Regions from separate parts of the Psychrobacillus sp. FSL W7-1457 genome, predicted to be linked through region 2. Evidence: a T-box and tRNA genes for the amino acid it is inferred to sense, from the RefSeq annotation. Region 2 holds a T-box; the other holds one or more tRNA genes.
What was found. The T-box of region 2 lies ahead of proS (proline--tRNA ligase). A T-box ahead of a tRNA ligase gene usually reads a tRNA of that ligase, here a tRNA-Pro.
Positions count from the first base shown of each region.

Region 1: it encodes a tRNA-Pro, which carries the amino acid that the T-box ahead of proS (proline--tRNA ligase) is inferred to sense. The anticodon was not compared.

Region 1 covers NZ_CP151993.1:97,516-106,423, reverse strand. Annotated here, with positions in the region: gene NSQ95_RS00560 (alpha/beta hydrolase) at 1-646, opposite strand, end outside; gene NSQ95_RS00555 (nuclear transport factor 2 family protein) at 1,342-1,782, shown strand; rRNA gene rrf (5S ribosomal RNA) at 1,902-2,017, opposite strand; rRNA gene NSQ95_RS00545 (23S ribosomal RNA) at 2,107-5,035, opposite strand; tRNA gene NSQ95_RS00540 (tRNA-Ala) at 5,152-5,227, opposite strand; tRNA gene NSQ95_RS00535 (tRNA-Ile) at 5,244-5,320, opposite strand; rRNA gene NSQ95_RS00530 (16S ribosomal RNA) at 5,430-6,983, opposite strand; tRNA gene NSQ95_RS00525 (tRNA-Ala) at 7,119-7,194, opposite strand; tRNA gene NSQ95_RS00520 (tRNA-Pro) at 7,209-7,285, opposite strand; tRNA gene NSQ95_RS00515 (tRNA-Arg) at 7,291-7,367, opposite strand; tRNA gene NSQ95_RS00510 (tRNA-Leu) at 7,384-7,472, opposite strand; tRNA gene NSQ95_RS00505 (tRNA-Gly) at 7,488-7,562, opposite strand; tRNA gene NSQ95_RS00500 (tRNA-Leu) at 7,580-7,664, opposite strand; tRNA gene NSQ95_RS00495 (tRNA-Lys) at 7,687-7,759, opposite strand; tRNA gene NSQ95_RS00490 (tRNA-Thr) at 7,766-7,841, opposite strand; tRNA gene NSQ95_RS00485 (tRNA-Val) at 7,855-7,930, opposite strand; rRNA gene rrf (5S ribosomal RNA) at 7,954-8,069, opposite strand; rRNA gene NSQ95_RS00475 (23S ribosomal RNA) at 8,191-8,908, opposite strand, start outside.
Region 2 covers NZ_CP151993.1:3,070,280-3,079,187, reverse strand. Annotated here, with positions in the region: gene NSQ95_RS15065 (hypothetical protein) at 17-151, shown strand; gene NSQ95_RS15060 (aminotransferase class I/II-fold pyridoxal phosphate-dependent enzyme) at 181-1,257, opposite strand; T-box leader at 1,391-1,608, shown strand; gene proS (proline--tRNA ligase) at 1,652-3,091, shown strand; gene NSQ95_RS15050 (RNA polymerase sigma factor) at 3,217-3,732, shown strand; gene NSQ95_RS15045 (hypothetical protein) at 3,713-5,035, shown strand; gene NSQ95_RS15040 (hypothetical protein) at 5,252-5,770, opposite strand; gene NSQ95_RS15035 (phenylalanine--tRNA ligase beta subunit-related protein) at 5,774-6,463, opposite strand; gene queG (tRNA epoxyqueuosine(34) reductase QueG) at 6,521-7,660, shown strand; gene trmL (tRNA (uridine(34)/cytosine(34)/5-carboxymethylaminomethyluridine(34)-2'-O)-methyltransferase TrmL) at 7,673-8,146, shown strand; gene NSQ95_RS15020 (hypothetical protein) at 8,455-8,637, shown strand; gene NSQ95_RS15015 (aldo/keto reductase) at 8,881-8,908, shown strand, end outside.

The sequences.
Region 1 (8,908 bases), 970 kb from region 2:
CTGCCCAGGCGACAGCATCCTCAATATAGTGGTTAAATCTTAAGTCTTCTTCTTTAGTAGCAAGGCCCATATTTAAGCCAACTCCTCTTTTGTCGTAGCGGATGCTGGCAATTCCTTCTGCAGCTAATTCTTCTGCGATCATTTTTAAGCTATTATTTTTCCCTACCATTAATAATGAATTACCATTACGATCGGTGGGTCCCGAGCCAGCAAGAATGATCATGAGTGGGAACGGTCCTTCCCCCTCAGGAATCTCTATTTGACCAACCATTTTCCCTCCATTTACTTCTAATTCTTCTAAATCCTCAGCCTTAGCTACATCAGTTACCTTACTAAGTTCAAATGGAAACGACTGACCTTGTTGTGTAAACGTACCTGCCATTATTTCATCCTGCAGCTTCCCAGCAAAGGTGATTTTTTGTCCCGGAAGTGGCATGTTAAAGGTAATATCCTTATCGCTTAAGGAAATGTTTGTTAATGGGTGATTATTTAATCCTTGAATCGGGATACTAATCAAGCCTTCTTCTCTTGTAAATTTAATACTAATTGGGAGTGGTTGATTAGGAACGTTAATGGATCCTTCCCACACTCCCTCTACCCTTTCTAAAGAAACATTTGTACTCGTCTCTTCCTTATCTTTAGACACCTCCTCCCCTCCTTGCTTATCACTATCACTACATCCAGAAAGTAAAATATGAAATAGTAATAAGCTTAATATAAGCGCTTTTTTACAGTTCATTTAGATTCACCTCTCTGTTCTATCTATAGTATAACAGCAGTACTAGAAAGAAGTAAATAATTTTCAGTTTATTTTAAAAGTTTTTTGCATTATATTAAGTTCTTTTTTAAGGCTATGTTAAAGGGTAGGGTTGATTTATGATCCAAAGAAATCTTAGATCAGAGAATAGCATTGATTTTTCGCACCAGCCGGACGCTTTCCTCGGGGTGAGCGATAAGCCATCACCCATCGCTTACGCGCGTGGTTGTGATGTCTTATCTGTCTCACTCATCCCGTAGGAGTCGCCGTCTGGCGCTCCAATCAATAAATGTAAATAGATTTAGCATCGAGAAAGCGCTAATAAATTTACTCGCATAAACAAAGCTAAAAAACTGTCACCAACCCCATTTTCATCATCTATTTATGTTCTTAATAGAAAGCATACTAGTGAGAAAGTAAAGTAGAATTCAGATTTATTAAAGCTAAGGGTTGTCTTCAGGGGTATTATGGAAGTTATACTAAAGCTAACAGTTAGGTTAGTTGAAGGAGGAAAAAATGTTCGAGTATAGAATATATTTATATCAACACTCTTACATCTTTAAATTAGAAAGGGGTTGCATTAAATGACCGAGGTTTTTTTAAAGGTTCAAGACGTACTTGAAAATTACAAAACAGCAATTTACGAAAAAGATGTTGAAAAATTCTTATCTATGTATGCACCTGATGTGCATATTTATGATTCCTGGGAGAACTGGGAGAGCAAGGGGATTTCTTCATGGGAGGCAAGCGTGGTAGAGTGGTTTAACGGATTGAGCGAGGATCGCAGTCTACTCAAAGTTGATTTTAGTGACCTAGTCGTTGAAGAAAATTCACATCTTGCATTTATATATTGTGCTGTAACTTTTGCTGCTCACCAAGAAGAATCTGATGAGAAAATTCGTCAAATGACAAATCGGATCACATATTGTTTAAAAAAAGTGAACGAATTTTGGTATATAGCTCACGAACATTCATCATTGCCTATAAATTTTGAGACTGGTAAGGGAATTTTTAATTTGAAGTGAAAAATATACTTTTGGGATTGGAGATAAAGAAATTCCAGCTTTATTTCCTTTTTTCTAGCTTTTGATAAAGATAAAACAAAAAAGCCGCCACCGATTACTCGGTGACGACTTGCTTTGGTGCCCAGCGACGTCCTACTCTTGCAGGGGGAGACCCCCAACTACCATCGGCGCTGAAGAGCTTAACTTCCGTGTTCGGTATGGGAACGGGTGTGACCTCTTCGCCATCATCACTAGACCTTTTCGGCTTTCAATACATGTATTGAAACCCTACTGAGTTGTTCACTCAAAACTGGATAAAAGACATCATTAATCGAAACAAACAATTTGGTTAAGTCCTCGATCGATTAGTATTCGTCAGCTGCACGTGTCGCCACGCTTCCACCCCGAACCTATCTACCTCATCGTCTTTGAGGGATCTTACTTACTTGCGTAATGGGAAATCTCATCTTGAGGGGGGCTTCGTGCTTAGATGCTTTCAGCACTTATCCCGTCCACACATAGCTACCCAGCGATGCCCTTGGCAGAACAACTGGTACACCAGCGGTGTGTCCATCCCGGTCCTCTCGTACTAAGGACAGCTCCTCTCAAATTTCCTACGCCCACGACGGATAGGGACCGAACTGTCTCACGACGTTCTGAACCCAGCTCGCGTACCGCTTTAATGGGCGAACAGCCCAACCCTTGGGACCGACTACAGCCCCAGGATGCGATGAGCCGACATCGAGGTGCCAAACCTCCCCGTCGATGTGGACTCTTGGGGGAGATAAGCCTGTTATCCCCGGGGTAGCTTTTATCCGTTGAGCGATGGCCCTTCCATGCGGAACCACCGGATCACTAAGCCCGTCTTTCGACCCTGCTCGACTTGTAGGTCTCGCAGTCAAGCTCCCTTCTGCCTTTACACTCTTCGAATGATTTCCAACCATTCTGAGGGAACCTTTGGGCGCCTCCGTTACACTTTAGGAGGCGACCGCCCCAGTCAAACTGCCCGCCTGACACTGTCTCCTACCCGGGTTACGGGTATGGGTTAGAATTTCAATACAACCAGGGTAGTATCCCACCGACGCCTCCTCCGAAGCTGGCGCTCCGGGCTCTAAGGCTCCTACCTATCCTGTACAAGTTGCACCAAAATTCAATATCAAGCTACAGTAAAGCTCCACGGGGTCTTTCCGTCCTGTCGCGGGTAACCTGCATCTTCACAGGTACTATAATTTCACCGAGTCTCTCGTTGAGACAGTGCCCAGATCGTTACGCCTTTCGTGCGGGTCGGAACTTACCCGACAAGGAATTTCGCTACCTTAGGACCGTTATAGTTACGGCCGCCGTTTACTGGGGCTTCAATTCGCACCTTCGCTTGCGCTAAGCACTCCTCTTAACCTTCCAGCACCGGGCAGGCGTCAGCCCCTATACTTCACCTTACGGTTTTGCAGAGACCTGTGTTTTTGCTAAACAGTCGCCTGGGCCTATTCACTGCGGCTCTTCTAGGCTATTCACCCAAAAGAGCACCCCTTCTCCCGAAGTTACGGGGTCATTTTGCCGAGTTCCTTAACGAGAGTTCTCTCGCTCACCTTAGGATTCTCTCCTCGACTACCTGTGTCGGTTTGCGGTACGGGCACCTCCCACCTCGTTAGAGGCTTTTCTTGGCAGTGTGAAATCAGGAACTCCGGACATACGTCCTTGCCATCACAGCTCAATGTTACAGAGTGCGGATTTGCCTACACTCACACCTCACTGCTTGGACGTGCATAACCAACAGCACGCTTACCCTATCCTACTGCGTCCCCCCATCACTCAAACGGTGGGGTGGTGGTACAGGAATATCAACCTGTTGTCCATCGTCTACGCCTATCGGCCTCGACTTAGGTCCCGACTAACCCTGAGCGGACGAGCCTTCCTCAGGAAACCTTAGTCATACGGTGGATGGGATTCTCACCCATCTTTCGCTACTCATACCGGCATTCTCACTTCTAAGCGCTCCACCAGTCCTTCCGGTCTGACTTCAACGCCCTTAGAACGCTCTCCTACCACTGATACCAAAGGTATCAATCCACAGCTTCGGTGATTTGTTTAGCCCCGATACATTTTCGGCGCAGCGTCACTCGACCAGTGAGCTATTACGCACTCTTTAAATGATGGCTGCTTCTAAGCCAACATCCTGGTTGTCTAAGCAACGCCACATCCTTTTCCACTTAACAAATACTTTGGGACCTTAGCTGGTGGTCTGGGCTGTTTCCCTCTTGACTACGGATCTTATCACTCGCAGTCTGACTCCCAAACATAAATCATTGGCATTCGGAGTTTGTCTGAATTCGGTAACCCGGGATGGGCCCCTAGTCCAAACAGTGCTCTACCTCCAAGATTCTAACGTTTGAGGCTAGCCCTAAAGCTATTTCGGAGAGAACCAGCTATCTCCAGGTTCGATTGGAATTTCTCCGCTACCCACACCTCATCCCCGCACTTTTCAACGTGCGTGGGTTCGGACCTCCAGTAAGTGTTACCTCACCTTCATCCTGGACATGGGTAGATCACCTGGTTTCGGGTCTACGACCACATACTCATTCGCCCTATTCAGACTCGCTTTCGCTGCGGCTCCGTCTTCTCAACTTAACCTCGCATGTAATCGTAACTCGCCGGTTCATTCTACAAAAGGCACGCCATCACCCGTTAACGGGCTTTGACTATTTGTAGGCACACGGTTTCAGGGTCTATTTCACTCCCCTTCCGGGGTGCTTTTCACCTTTCCCTCACGGTACTGGTTCACTATCGGTCACTAGGTAGTATTTAGCCTTGGGAGATGGTCCTCCCGGATTCCGACGGAATTTCACGTGTTCCGCCGTACTCAGGATACACTCTGGAGGGAATGAACTTTTGACTACGGGGCTTTTACCCTATCCTGCGGACCTTTCCAGATCGCTTCGTCTAGCTCATTCTTTTGTAACTCCGTATAGAGTGTCCTACAACCCCAAGAGGCAAGCCTCTTGGTTTGGGCTCTTCCCGTTTCGCTCGCCGCTACTCAGGGAATCGAATTTTCTTTCTCTTCCTCCAGGTACTTAGATGTTTCAGTTCCCTGGGTGTGTCTCAGATGCGCTATGTATTCACGCAAATGTACTGCCCCATTACGGGCAGTGGGTTTCCCCATTCGGAAATCTTCGGATCGAAGCTCACTTACAGCTCCCCGAAGCATATCGGTGTTAGTGCCGTCCTTCATCGACTCCTAGTGCCAAGGCATCCACCGTGCGCCCTTATTAACTTAACCTAAAAGTTAAAAGTACTACACTTGCAATCACATAAGTGATCACAATTTGAATATCTTGCGTTTGTTTCTTTTTTTGATGTCGTTTTATCCAGTTTTCAAAGAACAAATTATTTCGTTGGTGGAGCCTAGCGGGATCGAACCGCTGACCTCCTGCGTGCAAGGCAGGCGCTCTCCCAGCTGAGCTAAGGCCCCGAAATAAAAAAAGGTATGGTGGGCCTAAATGGACTCGAACCATCGACCTCACGCTTATCAGGCGTGCGCTCTAACCAGCTGAGCTATAGGCCCTCTTTGAATTTCCATATCTATTAAAAATATTAATATACATGAACATTCAAAACTGAACTGCAAAACGTTAAGATACAGATAAAGATCTGTATTCCGAATATATCCTTAGAAAGGAGGTGATCCAGCCGCACCTTCCGATACGGCTACCTTGTTACGACTTCACCCCAATCATCTGTCCCACCTTCGGCGGCTGGCTCCCAAAAGGGTTACCCCACCGACTTCGGGTGTTACAAACTCTCGTGGTGTGACGGGCGGTGTGTACAAGGCCCGGGAACGTATTCACCGTGGCATGCTGATCCACGATTACTAGCGATTCCGGCTTCATGTAGGCGAGTTGCAGCCTACAATCCGAACTGAGAACGGTTTTATGGGATTTGCTCACCCTCGCGGGGTTGCGACCCTCTGTACCGTCCATTGTAGCACGTGTGTAGCCCAGGTCATAAGGGGCATGATGATTTGACGTCATCCCCACCTTCCTCCGGTTTATCACCGGCAGTCACCTTAGAGTGCCCAACTGAATGCTGGCAACTAAGATCAAGGGTTGCGCTCGTTGCGGGACTTAACCCAACATCTCACGACACGAGCTGACGACAACCATGCACCACCTGTCACCGCTGTCCCCGAAGGGAAAAGCCTATCTCTAGGCCGGTCAGCGGGATGTCAAGACCTGGTAAGGTTCTTCGCGTTGCTTCGAATTAAACCACATGCTCCACCGCTTGTGCGGGCCCCCGTCAATTCCTTTGAGTTTCAGTCTTGCGACCGTACTCCCCAGGCGGAGTGCTTAATGCGTTAGCTGCAGCACTAAGGGGCGGAAACCCCCTAACACTTAGCACTCATCGTTTACGGCGTGGACTACCAGGGTATCTAATCCTGTTTGCTCCCCACGCTTTCGCGCCTCAGCGTCAGTTACAGACCAGAAAGCCGCCTTCGCCACTGGTGTTCCTCCAAATCTCTACGCATTTCACCGCTACACTTGGAATTCCGCTTTCCTCTTCTGTACTCAAGTCCCCCAGTTTCCAATGACCCTCCACGGTTGAGCCGTGGGCTTTCACATCAGACTTAAAGGACCGCCTGCGCGCGCTTTACGCCCAATAATTCCGGACAACGCTTGCCACCTACGTATTACCGCGGCTGCTGGCACGTAGTTAGCCGTGGCTTTCTAATGAGGTACCGTCAAGGTACGAGCAGTTACTCTCGTACTTGTTCTTCCCTCACAACAGAGTTTTACGATCCGAAAACCTTCTTCACTCACGCGGCGTTGCTCCATCAGACTTTCGTCCATTGTGGAAGATTCCCTACTGCTGCCTCCCGTAGGAGTCTGGGCCGTGTCTCAGTCCCAGTGTGGCCGATCACCCTCTCAGGTCGGCTACGCATCGTCGCCTTGGTGAGCCGTTACCTCACCAACTAGCTAATGCGCCGCGGGCCCATCCTGTAGTGACAGCCGAAACCGTCTTTTAACATTTCCTCATGTGAGGTAATGGATTATTCGGTATTAGCCCCGGTTTCCCGGAGTTATCCCAATCTACAGGGCAGGTTGCCCACGTGTTACTCACCCGTCCGCCGCTAAATCAGAAGAAGCAAGCTTCTTCATCATCCGCTCGACTTGCATGTATTAGGCACGCCGCCAGCGTTCGTCCTGAGCCAGGATCAAACTCTCCATAATAGAGAACTTAAAAAGCTCATTTTGTTTTGCTGGCATCATCATTAAATGATGTCAAAAATTGTTTTGCGTCAATCAAGCCAAAGCTTGTTGATGCTGTATGTCTTAACGTTTTGCATGTTCAGTTTTCAATGTTCATGGTGGAGCCTAGCGGGATCGAACCGCTGACCTCCTGCGTGCAAGGCAGGCGCTCTCCCAGCTGAGCTAAGGCCCCAAAATAATAATAACTGGTCGGGAAGACAGGATTCGAACCTGCGACCCCTTGGTCCCAAACCAAGTGCTCTACCAAGCTGAGCTACTTCCCGTTATATGGCGCGCCCGGCAGGAGTCGAACCCACAACCTTCTGATCCGTAGTCAGACGCTCTATCCAATTGAGCTACGGGCGCTAATTATTCATAAAAGTGGTGCCGAGGACCGGAATCGAACCGGTACGGTAGTCACCTACCGCAGGATTTTAAGTCCTGTGCGTCTGCCAGTTCCGCCACCCCGGCACTTTAATGAATCTTTGGAGCGGAAGACGAGGTTCGAACTCGCGACCCCCACCTTGGCAAGGTGGTGTTCTACCACTGAACTACTTCCGCTCGGTTATTAAGTTAAATGGTGCGGGTGAAGGGAGTCGAACCCCCACGCCTTGCGGCGCTAGATCCTAAGTCTAGTGCGTCTGCCAGTTCCGCCACACCCGCATATTTATTTCACAAAAGTGAATGAGCCATGAAGGACTCGAACCTTCGACCCTCTGATTAAAAGTCAGATGCTCTACCAACTGAGCTAATGGCTCGGAAAATGGTGCCGGAGAAAGGACTTGAACCCTCAACCTACTGATTACAAGTCAGTTGCTCTACCAGTTGAGCTACTCCGGCAGGAGTAAAATTATGGTGGAGGATGACGGGCTCGAACCGCCGACCCTCTGCTTGTAAGGCAGATGCTCTCCCAGCTGAGCTAATCCTCCTGGGTAATATTTTTTTATTGCAAGCCCAGCGACGTCCTACTCTTGCAGGGGGAGACCCCCAACTACCATCGGCGCTGAAGAGCTTAACTTCCGTGTTCGGTATGGGAACGGGTGTGACCTCTTCGCCATCATCACTAGACTTGAATAATTATTGAAAGACAAGTTCTATTATATCAACTATGTAGATTATTACAAGCATTAATTTAATAAAAATTTATTCTTTCAAAACTGAATAAACTGACATCTTAGAAACAAACAATTTGGTTAAGTCCTCGATCGATTAGTATTCGTCAGCTGCACGTGTCGCCACGCTTCCACCCCGAACCTATCTACCTCATCGTCTTTGAGGGATCTTACTTACTTGCGTAATGGGAAATCTCATCTTGAGGGGGGCTTCGTGCTTAGATGCTTTCAGCACTTATCCCGTCCACACATAGCTACCCAGCGATGCCCTTGGCAGAACAACTGGTACACCAGCGGTGTGTCCATCCCGGTCCTCTCGTACTAAGGACAGCTCCTCTCAAATTTCCTACGCCCACGACGGATAGGGACCGAACTGTCTCACGACGTTCTGAACCCAGCTCGCGTACCGCTTTAATGGGCGAACAGCCCAACCCTTGGGACCGACTACAGCCCCAGGATGCGATGAGCCGACATCGAGGTGCCAAACCTCCCCGTCGATGTGGACTCTTGGGGGAGATAAGCCTGTTATCCCCGGGGTAGCTTTTATCCGTTGAGCGATGGCCCTTCCATGCGGAACCACCGGATCACTAAGCCCGTCTTTCGACCCTGCTCGACTTGTAGGTCTCGCAGTCAAGCTCCCTTCTGCCTTTACACTCTTCGAATGATTTCCAACCATTCTGAGGGAACCTTTGGGCGCCTCCGTTACACTTTAGGAGGCGACCGCCCCAGTCAAACTGCCCGCCTGACACTGTCTCCTACCCGGGTTACGGGTATGGGTTAGAATTTCAATACAAC
Region 2 (8,908 bases):
AAGCGAGGAATTTAAAATGGTTAAAACATATAACTTTATTATCGAAGGAAAAATTATCGAGGTACACGCAACTTCTAAAGCAGAAGCGCAAAGCAAGGCAAACCATATATATGAAGAACTTAAAAGTGAACAGTATCAGCAACAGCAATAAAAGACTCTCAACGAGACGTTAAGAGTCTTTTATTTCATTTCTTCATTTAAATTCAAAAATAATTGTTCTAGTTGTTCTTTTGGAATTTCTAGATAAGAATCTCCAATACTTATTTCAATTTGGCATTTCTCCCCATCCAGCTCACTTAAATAGCTGGATATCCCTATGCGATTATCAAGCTGGACTTTGCTTATAACAGCTGCCATTTCCTCTTGTGAACGATTAAAATAGACGTGAAACATATTGGAAACAGGTACTTCTGGTACGGTGTAAATATCCTTACAGTTATTAAATAGCTGTGCTAGCTCTACAGATTTTTGATAGTATTGCTTCATTTTGTGTGCTCGCTTATCAAAATAATAATCTGCTGATAGAATATAAGGATACAAGCTTATAAGTGTTCCACCATAACGCTTTCTCCAAATTTTAGATTTCTCTATGAAATCCTCGTCACCGGCTAGAATAGCTCCCGCAATACCACCAATTCCTTTATAAAAAGACATATAAACACTTACAAATAGGTCGCAAACCTCAGAGGCTGTTTTATTATAGTACGGTAATACTTCTAAAAGTCGGGCTCCGTCTAAATGAAGCTTTATACCATTTTCACGACAATAGGCTGAAATCTGTTCTAATGTTTCAAAGCTAGGAAGCTGGCCACCAATTTCTCTTTGAGGTAGCTCCAATAAAAGACATGCTATGTCTTCTTTAAGGTTTTTTACGTCCTCTAGCTCAATTACTCGATTCTTGTCTGCCAGCAGGATCGTTTTAATCTGGTGTAATTCCTTTAAACCATCCATCTCGTGTATTTCTAAATGACATAAAGGGTGATAGGCAACCTGGTTAAGCTGCTTCTCATCGCACCAAATACGTAAGGCGATTTGCTGAGCCATTGTACCGCTAGGGAAAAATGCAGACGTTCCCTTACCTAAAAGTTTAGCCATTTTCTTCTGAAAGTCTTCTATAATAGACCCGTTACCATAGATATCGCTGAATTGGTCCTCAGAAACATCCTTCAATGCATCCTTTAAGACGGAGATATCTCGATTCCTATGACCGGATAAATAATATGTACATTCGTTAAAGGAACTTTTTAAATCATTCATGTAATCTTCCCCTATCTTGTTTTGTCTTTACCATACTGTAAGTATAATGTATTTTTATTCTGATTGTTTAAATTAATTGGTATAAAAGAAGTACGTTGTATTAATACGTTACTTTTGGTATATTATTAGTAATATACAATCTACGATGTGATCAAGTAAATGAGAATTGTGAAACAGAAAATATAGCGTTTGCTGAGAGCTATATCACCACTTCTTGTTGAAACCTACCACGGAGATGTTATGCAAACATAACCGATTCGTTATCGTTATCAAACGTTTTAGAGGGCTTAAACTATTTTAAGCTAAACTAAGGTGGTACCACGTCTATTCAAGCACAAGGACGTCCTTTTACAAGGACAGACTTGTGCTTTTTATATTTTAAGGAGGAAAAGTAATGACTAATCAACAGCAAAACGATTTTACTAAATGGTATATCGACACGATTCAAAAAGCAGATTTAATGGATTATACACCAGTACGTGGATGTATCGCATTTAAACCGGACGGCTACGAAATCTGGGAGCATATCCAAGCAGAGATGAACCAACGCTTTAAAGAGACAGGACACCGTAACGCTTATTTTCCAATGTTAATTCCAGAATCATTTTTCCAAAAGGAAAAGGATCATATTGAAGGTTTCTCTCCAGAGCTTCCATGGGTTACAGAGGCTGCAGGTGAAAAACTAGAGGAGCGTTTAGCACTTCGTCCAACCTCTGAAACAATGATTGGCCATCTGTATTCAGATTGGATCAAAAGCTATCGTGACCTACCTGTACTGATCAACCAATGGGCTAACGTATTCCGTTGGGAAAAGAAGACACTTCCTTTCATTCGTACCTCTGAATTTTTATGGCAAGAGGGACATACAGCTCATGTGGATGAAGAGGAAGCACGTCAAGAAACAATGCAAATGCTAAATATTTATAAAGAGGTAGTAGAGGGACTTTTAGCTATTCCTGTATATGATGGTCAAAAAACTCCATCTGAACGCTTTGCAGGGGCAGTAGATACGTATTCTATCGAAGCTATGATGAAGGATGGAAAAGCGGTTCAAGCTGGAACTTCTCATTACCTTGGAACTAAATTCGCTGAAGCATTCGATATTAAATATTTGAATAAAGAAAACAAGCACCAGCATGTGCATACGACTTCTTGGGGAACTTCTACTCGATTAATCGGCTCTGTGATCATGGTTCATGGTGATGAGCAAGGTCTTGTGCTGCCACCACGTATTGCACCAACACAAGTAGTATTAATACCAGTTGGACCATGGAAAAAGAACCCAGTAATTATTGAAAAGCTAGATGAAATATTTGCTGCATTAAAAGCAAAAGGTTTCCGTGTACGTTTAGATGATTCTGATCAATCACCTGGTTATAAATTTAACGAGTGGGAGCTAAAAGGTGTACCAGTTCGTGTAGAGCTAGGACCACGTGATTTAGAAAACAATCAAGTGCTTATGAAGGCTCGCGATTTAGATGAGAAAGAATCAGTTGATATAAATGTTATTGTGGAGCGTGTGGAAGAAGAGCTAAACACAATGCAAACTCGTCTATTAGAAAAAGCGCGTGCATTCCGTGATGCAAACTCTCATACCCATGTCGATTCCATGGATCAGCTGAAACAGCATTTAGAGGACTCTTCGGAAAAAGGAGAAATCCCTGGATGGATCCTTGCTGGATGGTGTGGAGACGATGCTTGTGAGGAGCATGTTAAAGAAGAAACAAAATTCACAACACGTAATATTCCATTCAATCCACCAGCTGAAAAATCAACTTGTATTAATTGTGGAAAAGAATCGAAACACACGGTATGGTTTGCAAGATCATACTAATTAAATATGGAACACATAAATCAGTCATTGTTTCTACAATGGCTGATTTTTTTATTTTCAAAAGTCTTGTAAGATTAAGGAAAGTAAAACGTCTAATGAAGTAGTAGGGAGATAGGGGGGATCACTTGGAAAGGGATTTAATGGAGGAGTGGTTTGAGTTATATGAGCGGGATGTGACCAGCTTCCTCATTTACTATACGGGCTCTATGGATGTTCAGGACCTGGTGCAGGAAACTTTTCTTCGTGGATTGAAGAAGATTGCCTACTTTAAGGAAGGGGCACATCCAAAAACATGGTTAATAACCATCGCAAAGAATATAGTGGTTGATCGCGCTAGAAAGAATAATATTTGGAATCGAATAAAATACGTTTTGCGAGATGAAAAACAGATAGAGGGATTAGATCATACTGTTTTACTTGGTGAGATGAATCAAGAATTATATCTAGCTATAAATAAATTGCCAGCTAAAAACAAAGAGGTAATTATTTTAAAGTCGATACTTGAATTGACCTCTAAACAAGTAGCAGAAATCCTAGAATCCAATGAAAACCATGTGAATGTTCTTTATCACCGTTCGCTAAAGAAACTGAAGAGCATTTTGGAAAAGGAGGGATTTGAGTATGAAGCGAGAACACGATGATCTGGAGGAACAGTTGCGAAATCTTCCGAAGCATTCTCTTGCTAAAGAAGAAAAGAGAAAAGTGATTTACAGCATTCGAAATGCTTCAAAATCAAACCGATTAAGGTTTCTAAAACCTCTATCTGTAGTTATAGCAGCGGCCTGCCTTTTAATGGTTGCTTATTTAGCAAGCCCCATGTACAACCCAGATTTAACGAAAGAAACAGAAGTAGGCATGGGCTCGTTGACGGAGCAGGAATTTATAAAAAGCCTCGATCTTCAAATAGCTGATATTAAAAGCACGGAGATTTCAATGAATGCATCAGGGGAGAAGCTCCATGCAGTTAGGACGGAGTTATCTTTAACGTCTAAAGAGCTTATACCAATAGATGTTTGGCATTCTATGGAGTTTCGAGCGGAAAATAAATATCTTTTCTTAAAGGATAGTTACGGTATTGGAAATAGGGCAAGCTATAATTCAAATCCGAATAAGGATAGATATGATTACACAATTACATTTGAATCTTTATATGCAAATTATTCCGAAGCGGAACTACAAAAATTATTAGAGGCAAGCAAAGATATCAATTTTTCGGTGGCTTATAAGGGAAAAACATATGATTTAAATAATGAGTCACCAAAATCCGTTACATTAGACGCACCTTTCGCTACTTCATTTCCTTTACAAGATTCGCCACAAAATGTAATAGGGATAGAAGGGAAAATTGGAATACTAGGGCCTGACAATTTCGTTGCAGAGGATACTCGTCGAGGAGCAAAACTTATGCTCTACTATTGGAGTGATCCTGAATCTTTAGTTGGGAAGGAATATAAGGTAGAGGCGATAAACAGTTATGGAGAGAAGCTTTTATTGTCAGAGGGGGTATTAGCCGCCGGTTTATATAGTGAGGATGCTCATATTTTAACAAGCTTCCCAGCCTTTACTACAGAGGGAGAGTGGCAAGTTTCCTTTTACGTGGAGGAAGAATTGTTTGAGGAATTTAGGATAGAGGTTCTTCCACCTTTTCCAAAGTCCGAACATTACGTGCTGCTAGATTCACCTAAGGAGATTCAAATTGGCGAAACTACTAATGTAATTATAGAAAGCTCTATTGGGGAAAAGGAAAGTATAGAGGTTCTTTTAGTAAATTCAAATGGAGATGAAATTGTACAGAAGAGTAGCTTTCAAAATGACCAAAACCCTGTGATTGACGCAGCTAACGGACAAAGATTATTCCATTACGAGGGAGAAATCAAATTTCCTAAAGAAGGTTCCTGGTACCTTGAAATAGACGGAGAACAAACACAGGTCTTTGAAAATTAACTAAGCAAAAACGCTCCCTCCAAAAATGGAGAGGAGCGTTTTTCATAGTAGGAAGTCCGGTCGTACACTAATTGTAGGTCGATTGCAGTTGCAATGGTTAGTCATTAGTTATTAGTCACAAAGTAAATGGTCAATGGTCATTGGTTTGCCACCAGTTAAATTGTAATGACCTCCTACTATGCCTTGGCAAGGAGTCTCACCTTACCAAGGATAATGTTAAGCATATTTTTCATCATCAAAGGCAATAGTAACGACGTAGTTTTTCGCGTTAATCAGCCCAGATAATTTATTGGCATCCTTTTCAAAGTCTAATGCTTTTTTTCGATACTCCTCTGGCTCATATAAGGCAACCTCTACATAAGTTGTTACTTCGCCGTATCCGCTAAACTGGATTCTTTGCTTTTCATGGCTTCCTAACTGTTTATATACTCTTGCCTGGGCACGTAGCTGAGTAGCTAGTTCAATTGCTTCCACAATGGTGAGGTCAGCTTCTTTATATGTAACTGTATTGTTTAAGTTAGCCTCGTATATAAGTCGATCAAGTTTTCTAATATCCGAGCGAATATCATTCATTTCTAAATCGATTGCGCTCACAGTTCGTATAGGGGGAGCAGGAGTAGTCCCTTTCTCGATAACAGTGAAACCGACACGCATCATTTCTATCTCCAACTCTTGAACTCTCTTCAATAAAATACTCTTAAGCTTTACTGCCTCTGCAAGAAGTATTGGTGCCATAATTTATATCCTCCATTCTATTTGGTTACTGTCTAATACAACACTTGCGGCGTCTCCGCCGTGTACTTGCGTGAACATTTGTCCCATGGATTCTAATAATTTTACCGCTTCTTCCTGACTCATAGAAGGTCGTAGATATACTACTTGTATAGCACTCGTTGTACTTTCAGTAACTGCCGTCCGTTTAGAATCGACGAATGGACTTCCGAATGCACCTACTTCATCTTGAAGTGTTAAAATCCCGTGTAAATTATTTTCTCTACCATTCAATCCAAGATAATTTGTTTCTGCATTGCCTACGGTGATAAAGATATCCTCTTTAATCTCATCCAAATTATATATTCCAATAGGAATCTCATAGCGCATAGAGAAGAAGTTATTTAAATCTACAGCAGAATGCATAGGTGTGATATAATTTTGTTTTGCAATCCTTCTGTACATTGCTTCCATAGAAGGGCGATAACGGTTAGGTTCTGCTCCAAGCTTTTTCCAAAGACCTCGCCATTCCTTTATCCCATCAAAATCATTAACTGCTTTTTCCTCTAATTCGAAAAAAAGCTGTTCTTGAAATAATTGGAGGCGTCCCTTAAGCATTTGAGGGGAAGATGATACAATAATTTTGTTATAATAAATAAGGCCAATTTTAAAAGTAGGCTCTATTTGTAATAGAGAAGTATCTAATTTTACAAACATTTTAAACCATCCTTGTATATATTTTCTTCATTGTACCATACAGAAAGGAGAACTCTAGTGAATATAAACCAGCATCAACAGAACCTCATAGAATACGCTGCATCCATTGGAATTGATAAAATTGGTTTTACCACTGTTTCTCCATTTCATGAATTGAAGAATCGATTAATTCGTCAGCAGGAGTTAGGGTATGCTTCCGGATTTGAAGAGCCGGATCTTGATAAAAGAACAAATCCTCAGCTTTTACTGGAGGAGGCACAGAGCATTATCTCGATAGCTATTGCTTATCCCTCTAAGATGAAGGATGCACCCCAAAGTGTAAAGGGAGCTAGACGAGGAATATTTGCTAGAGCATCCTGGGGAATGGATTACCATACAGTTTTAAGAGAAAAGCTCGCTCAGCTAGAATTATATATTTTAACGCACATACCAGACGCTAGGCTGCGTTCAATGGTCGATACTGGTGAGCTTTCAGACCGTGCAGTTGCCGAACGTTCTGGGATTGGCTGGAGTGCAAAAAATTGTTCAATCATCACCCCGGAATTTGGATCTTATGTTTACTTGGGAGAAATGATTACCTCTATTCCTTTTGCCCCAAGTGAACAAATGGAGGATCAGTGTGGGAATTGTAGGCTTTGCTTAGACGTCTGCCCTACTGGTGCTTTAATAGAAGGTGGTCAGCTGAATGCACAACGATGTATCGCCTTTATCACCCAAACTAAAACGATGGTGCCTGATGAGTTCCGAGCGAAGATAGGGAATCGGATATATGGCTGTGATACATGCCAAACCGTCTGTCCAAAAAATAAAGGCAAGGCTAATCTTCATCAGGAATCATTCAAGCCAGATCCCGAATTAGTGAAGCCGTTATTGTTACCGTTACTAGGAATGACTAATCGGACCTTTAAAGAAACGTATGGACATATGTCTGGTTCATGGAGAGGAAAAAATCCAATTCAACGGAATGCAATCATTGCATTGGCACATTTTAAAGAAGTGGCAGCAGTTCCCACGCTGATCGAACTAATGCTACACGATGCAAGACCTGTAATAAGAGGAACAGCAGCATGGGCATTAGGCAAAATTAATACAGAGGAAGGCTTGCTTGCATTAAAGGAAGCAGAAAAAACAGAGCAAGAAGAACAGGTTTTAGAAGAGATTCGCAAGGGTCTTGCGTTTTATACAATTGAAAATTAGGAAGTGGAATCATTGAGTATTAATGTCGTGTTATATCAACCAGAAATTCCTGCAAACACAGGAAATATTGCTAGAACGTGTGCAGGTACAGGCGCTAAGCTTCATCTTATCCGACCATTAGGCTTTTCTACAGACGATAAAATGCTAAAGCGTGCAGGATTAGATTATTGGGAGCATGTGGACATCACCTATTATGATGGGTTAGATGAATTTTTCGCAGCTCACCCTGGAGCTGAATATTACCTGATCACTAAATTTGGTGCGAAGCCACATACTACATTTGATTTTAGTGATTCAGAGAAGAATCATTTCTTTATATTTGGACGTGAGACGAAGGGACTTCCTCGTGAATTTATCGACGCACATCCAGACCGCGCGCTTAGAATACCGATGAATGACAATATTCGTTCATTGAATCTCTCGAACACTGCAGCAATTCTTATTTATGAGGCTTTGCGTCAACAGGATTATCCAAACTTACATTAAAAAAACGGACGAAGTCTTATTCAGACTCGTCCGTTTTTATGTTGAATAATTATTATTTCTCAGATGCACCTGGTTTGTCGTCGTATCCTGCAGTGAAAATTGCAGTAAGAAACGCAACACAAACGCCAAGAATAAGGATTAGTTTCATACTTAAGCGCCTCCTCTATATATTCTAAATCTTAGTATAACCTAATTTGTAAAAAAATGAAACGATACAATAAAACGAAATTATGTCTGAAATAGAAAGTGTCAAAGTTGCATGTAACGTGTGATTCTACTAGGATAGATAAAAAGGAGTGATTTTTTAAATGGATAATTTGAAAAATGGTCCAGAGAACGGCTCAATGGCAACAAATATGGACGAGGTAAAAACATTAGGCAAGCAAATGGAACGCATGAGAGATAACCAAGAGCTAGAAGAAGATAACCGTGTATCAGACCCTGCTCAATCAGATAGTGCTACAATTATGAAGAAGCGGAAAGACGACTGATTCTTCAGTCGTTTTTTTTGAGTTTGCCTGTCTGGGCAGTGATAGGCGCCTGCGCATTTCTTGATGTCTAGCTCCTGCGCCTTGCCCCTCGGGGTCAAATGGAAAAATACTGCTCCTGCGCAAGCTCGTCGCAAACAAAAGCGTTTGCGGTGGCTGGAGAACTGCCTCCTCGCTTTTTTCCATTTGCCTGTCGGGTCAGTGATAGGCGCCTGCGCATTTCTATAAAAGGGAAGGATGAGTTTAATGGAATTACTTGAGAATTCAACAAAGA